Linked DNA regions of Leucothrix mucor DSM 2157. The protein of the gene in region 1 binds, or shares a complex with, the protein of each later gene. Links are inferred from orthologs where the notes say so. Each region holds a gene or a part of one and is shown on either strand. Other genes may lie near its edges.

The links.
Region 2: LEUMU_RS0117725 (region 1) and rplL share a complex: the UniProt entries of both Escherichia coli proteins name them as parts of the 50S ribosomal subunit. The link is inferred for Leucothrix mucor DSM 2157 from one-to-one orthologs.

Annotation. Positions count from the first base shown.
Region 1 is NZ_ATTE01000001.1:3,890,807-3,893,628, forward strand. The notes cover bases 18-2,781. They hold LEUMU_RS0117725 (type B 50S ribosomal protein L31), read left to right. Parts: upstream 18-1,160; coding sequence 1,161-1,403; downstream 1,404-2,781. Other genes in these bases: LEUMU_RS0117715 (DUF484 family protein), read left to right, coding at 18-149; xerC (tyrosine recombinase XerC), read left to right, coding at 139-1,047; LEUMU_RS0117730 (hypothetical protein), read right to left, coding at 1,489-2,139; LEUMU_RS0117735 (thioredoxin family protein), read right to left, coding at 2,267-2,781. In the rest of the region: more of LEUMU_RS0117715, read left to right, coding at 1-17; more of LEUMU_RS0117735, read right to left, coding at 2,782-2,822.
Region 2 is NZ_ATTE01000001.1:4,749,044-4,751,913, forward strand. What follows is about bases 59-2,870. They hold rplL (50S ribosomal protein L7/L12), read left to right. Parts: upstream 59-1,183; coding sequence 1,184-1,558; downstream 1,559-2,870. Other genes in these bases: rplA (50S ribosomal protein L1), read left to right, coding at 59-312; rplJ (50S ribosomal protein L10), read left to right, coding at 590-1,123; rpoB (DNA-directed RNA polymerase subunit beta), read left to right, coding at 1,678-2,870. Outside these bases: more of rplA, read left to right, coding at 1-58. UniProt on the Escherichia coli protein: The binding site for several of the GTPase factors involved in protein synthesis (IF-2, EF-Tu, EF-G and RF3). Is thus essential for accurate translation.

The sequences.
Region 1 (2,822 bases):
TGATTCCATTGCAAGGCAATCACAGTATTGGCTTACTGGCATTAGGTAGCCTGGAAGCCGAACGCTTTCACAAAGGCATGGGCACCGTATTTTTAAGTCTCCTCGGTGAGCTAATCGCAACAGCGATCGCACAACACATTGAGCACTGAGAACCCACTACAGGATTTTCTGGAGTACCTTCGCTATGAGCGTCGCTACTCCCCGCATACCTCAGAAAACTATGAGCGGGATTTGTTACAGTTTTCTGCATGGCTGGCAAAACAGGAAACACCTGTCGTATTAGATGCTGTGTTGGAATATCAGGTACGGCAATGGATTACCCAGCTACATCGCCAAGGAATCAGCTCTTCGACCATCCAACGCAAACTGTCATCGCTACGCAGTTATTACAACTACCGCATTAAGCACAAGTTGCAGAGCGTCAACCCAGCCATTGACATTCGTGCGCCCAAAGATACTAAGCACCTTCCTCAAACGCTGGATATTGAACAAGTCACCCAGTTACTGAACATTCAGGGCGATGACTTCATCAGTGTGCGCGACAAGGCCATTTTGGAGCTGTTCTATTCCTCCGGACTACGACTTGCGGAACTTGCCAGCTTGCAGATTGGCAGCGTGAATCTGGATGAAGCGAGCGTGATGGTTGTCGGTAAAGGAAACAAAGCGCGTCAGGTTCCAGTCGGCAGCCATGCCATTACCGCATTAAGGCACTGGTTAGACATGCGTGCGCAATATGCTGCCCAGCAAAGCAATGATCTATTTACCAGCAAACAAGGAAAGGGGATTGGTCACCGGAATATTCAATTGCGAATTAATCACTGGCAAAAGAAGCAAGGCATTCCGCAGAGTATTCATCCGCATAAGCTACGACATAGTTTTGCCTCTCATTTGCTGCAGTCATCCGGTGATTTAAGAGCCGTGCAGGAGTTTTTAGGGCACAGCGATATCAGCTCAACCCAGATCTATACACACCTTGATTATCAGCACTTAGCATCGGTGTATGATAAGGCGCATCCAAGAGCCCGAAAAAAGCCGGAAAAAGGCTAAAACTTCCTTATTTACCCTATATTTAGCGAAAAAAGCAGTTTGCATGAAAAGCCGCTCTCTGATAGAATTTCGCGTCTTTAGATTTATTCACCAAATTTTTGAGGATCTTCACTATGAAGGCCGGTATTCACCCAGATTACAGAGAAGTTGTGTTTCAAGACATGACTAGCGGATTCACTTTCCTGACACGTTCTACAGCTTCATCAAAAGAAACGATCACATGGGAAGACGGTAACGAGTACCCAGTTATTAAGCTGGATATCACTAGTGAATCACACCCTTTCTACACCGGTAAGCAGTCAGTAAATACTTCTGCAGGCCAGGTAGACAAGTTCAACAAGCGTTACGCACGATAATTACATCTTACGTTGCTTGTAGAAAAGGCACCTTAGGGTGCCTTTTTGTTGTCTGCGATTTGTGTTTGCCTAAGGCAAGCCTGAATTAGTTATTCAGGCTAATCGACTCTTCACGAAGCGGTGCTTCAAACTTCTTAACGAATAGAGTCATGTAATAACGATCCAGACCATTAGATGGGAAATCCAGGTTAGTCTGCTCCCCCGCTGGAGAAAGAAAGGTTTTCTCAAGAATGGTGACTTCCTGCTGATCAGTGCCCATATCTTTTCGTACAGACTCTTTGCCAATCTCTTGGTAACCAACTTTCTGTAATGCCTGATTCATCTGATCATAGCTAAACAGTATTTCACCGGTGTTTCTATTTTTTACCAGTACATCGGTAGTACAACCATCAACTTCTGGCGATACTGCGTAACTGATGCCGTCTACCTTCGTCTCGTAGACGCCAATGAAGCCTTTGGCTGGCTGGAAGCGCGAATCGCTGTCTAGCGCTGATACCAGGCTTTCACGAGAGGTAAATGTTTTCTCACAAAACTCACTGTGTAGCTTCATGAACATCGATAAGCCTTTGGCTGATCGAGGCTTCGCCTGCACTTCAACAGCAGCCGTTTTTACCGGCTCTTGGTGTTCGGCCTGACTAACTTTTGAGACATCCGCCGCCTCCTCTGAACCGCAACCGACCAGAGTAATTGAGAGTGCAGCAAACAATGCTGCTTTGGATAGAGTTGAGCCTTTCATCTGACTACCTTTATATTTGTTGTTATTGTTTTTATATTATTAATATAACGTTTGCGTGTTTCGCAAAACAAATAAACTTGGATAAAGTGGATTTTCTGCCCCTCCACGTTATCCAATGTTCTATTGTTTAGTATCCGGGTTCGTTATCCGGTTTCCACTTTATGCCACAACCTAATGAGGCTTTTTGCTCAGTTGGCGCAGGCAATTTATTCAGCAAGCTTTCAACCGCAAAGCGCATATCCGCACCACTTGCTTTAATGCCATTACCTGGGCGTGAATCATCATACTGCCCACGATAATATAAGTGATGATTAGCATCAAACAGGAAGAAGTCTGGCGTACATGCCGCTTGATAAGCTTTCGCGACCGCTTGAGTTTCATCAAACAGATAAGGATACGTGAGTCCGTACTCTTGTACTTCCTCAATCATTTTCTCCGGACTGTCATCGGGAAAACGCTCTACATCATTGGCATTAATCGCCACCACTGCCAACCCCTTCTGTTCAAAATGCTTCACAAATTCTGTGAAAGATTCCCGAAGGTTAATCACGAACGGGCAGTGATTGCAGGTAAACATGATCAATAAGGGCTTATCTGCAAAATCACTTAATGAGACGAGCTTACCGCTTAGCGGTTCGATCAGTGAAAAGTCCGGAGCCTTAGTCCCTAGCTCCAGCATGGTA
Region 2 (2,870 bases), 860 kb from region 1 along the record:
CAGATTCTAGGTCCTCGCGGTCTGATGCCAAACCCTAAGGTTGGAACAGTTACTCCAAACGTTGCGGAAGCGGTTAAAAATGCTAAGTCTGGTCAGGTGCGTTACCGTACAGACCGTGCTGGTATCATTCACTGCCGCATTGGTAATGTTGATTTTGATTCAGCGAAACTAGAAGAGAACTTAGTTTCTCTGCTTGTAGCACTAAATAAGGGTAAGCCTTCAAGTGCAAAGGGTGTTTACCTGAAGAAAGTTTCAGTTTCTACCACAATGGGGCCTGGTCTAGTTGTAGATCACTCTTCCGTTAAGGTTTAAAAAGAATTCCAAGAATCATCTGTTTGATATTTCAAACAGGTGATTTAGCGGATGCCCTTCGGGGTGCCAGAAATGGCAACAGATATACTTTTTAGTATGTCGTCCAAGACCGTAGGTGTCTCTGTTTTGACAGGGGCTTAAAGGTTTAGGCCATGCCTGCGCAGATGACGTAAGCCAAGTCAGTTATGGTTTGGGGCACGTCTCTACAAGACCACTTTAAGTGATTAAGGTGTTTGATTAACGGCGGAACGTTCGCCGAACAAGAGAGGTAAGTGCTGTGGCATTAACTTTGGAAGACAAAAAGAAGATTGTCTCTGAGGTCGCTGCGGTGGCTGCAGAAGCTCATTCCGCGGTTGCGGCTGAATACCGTGGTTTGACCGTTGGTCAAATGACAGAGCTACGTGTTAAAGCACGTGAATCTGGCGTTTATTTGCGAGTTGTGAAAAATAACCTGGCCCGTCTGGCTGTTGCTGATACTGATTTTGCATGTATGAGCGATACCTTTACTGGTCCATTGGTTCTGGCTTTTTCTCAGGAAGATCCAGGTTCCGCAGCTCGTGTGATCGAAGCTTTTGCAAAAAGTAATGACAAGTTGATTGTCAGGTCTTTAGCTGTTGGTGGGGAAGTTTATCCTGCCTCCGAGCTGGCACGTTTGTCTAAGTTGCCTACGCGCGATCAGGCTCTAGCTATCTTGGCTGGAACATTGAGAGCTCCGCTAGACAAGTTGGCTCGTACTATCAACGAAGTGCCTGGTAAGCTTGTGCGTACTATTGCCGCTGTTCGTGATCAGAAAGAAGAGAACGCTGCTTAATTTTGAGCATCTGTTCTTACATAACTGTTTTAACTGACTAAAAGTTTTAGGAGAAATACAATGGCTGTTTCTAAAGAAGATATCTTAGAAGGCATTGCTAATTTAAGTGTTATGGAGGTCGTTGATCTGATCTCTGCAATGGAAGAGAAGTTCGGCGTATCAGCAGCTGCTGCTGTTTCCGCTGCTCCAGCTGCTGCAGGCGCTGCAGAAGCTGTTGAAGAAAAAGACGAGTTCAACGTTGTGATGACTAGTTTCGGCGATAACAAAATCGGCGTAATCAAAATCGTACGTGGAATCACTGGTCTTGGTCTGAAAGAAGCTAAAGAAATGGTTGAAGGCGTTCCTGCTACAGTTAAGGAAGGCGTATCTAAATCTGAAGCTGAAGATACTAAAAAGCAACTGGAAGAAGCCGGCGCTGCTGTCGAGCTGAAGTAAGTTGTTACAAAGTTGAGAGTAGTTTTCTGCTTTCAAAAACGATGGGCTGGTAGCTAAAATAGCTGCCGGCCTTTTGTCGCTTTAAAGTGCTCCCGCCCGTTACCAGATGAGGAAACACGATGGCTCTGACCTTCACTGAGAAGAAACGTATCCGCAAGGATTTTGGTAAACGTCCACAGGTAATGGACATTCCGTCCCTGCTCGCAATTCAACTTGAGTCCTTCCGGCAGTTTTTACAGCCAGGAATCACTCCCGAAAAACGTAGATCAATTGGTCTGCATGGCGCGTTCAGTTCGGTTTTTCCTATTATAAGCTACTCTGGGTTCGTACACCTTGAGTATGTGGACTACCGTCTCAGCGAGCCGGTGTTTGATGTTCGTGAATGTCAGTTGCGTGGTTTGACCTACGCTGCGTCATTGCGCGTACTATTACGCCTGGTGATATATGATAAAGAAGCTCCAAAAAACACTCGTGTCGTTAAAGACATAAAAGAACAAGAAGTATATCTGGGCGAAATGCCGTTAATGACTGATAAGGGAACTTTCATCATCAACGGAACTGAGCGCGTTATCGTGTCTCAGCTACATCGCTCTCCTGGTGTATTCTTTGATCATGATAAAGGGAAGACTAATACTTCAGGTAAGTTGCTGCATAATGCACGCGTAATTCCTTACCGTGGTTCATGGTTGGACTTCGAGTTTGACCCAAAAGATTCTGTATTCGTTCGTATCGATCGTCGTCGCAAATTACCTGCGACTGTATTGCTGCGCGCGTTAGGAATGGAAACAGAGGAGATTCTAAGCTTCTTCTTTGATACCGTTTCCGTAGCACTGACAAAGTCAAAAATTCAGATTGCGTTGGATCCTCAGCGTTTACGTGGTGAGTTATCCACGTTTGATATCGTAATTGATGGTGAGACGATCGTTGAAAAAGGGCGTCGTATCACTGCTAAGCATATTCGTATGCTGGAAAAGACAGAAGTTAAAACGCTAGACGTTCCTGATGAATATATGGTGTCCAAGGTATTGGCTCATAACATCATCGATAAGTCGACTGGCGAGTTGATTGTTGCGGCTAATACTGAAATCACCGATGTGGTGCTTGAATTATTGCGCGATAACGGCATCAAGAAATTCGACATCATTTATACTAATGAGTTGGATTGTGGTGCGTTTATTTCGAACACCTTGAATGTGGATCATACGCAGTCGCAACTTGAAGCTCAGGTTGAGATTTACCGCATGATGCGCCCAGGTGAGCCGCCAACCAAAGAGTCTGCGGAAAACCTGTTCCACAACTTGTTCTTTACTGA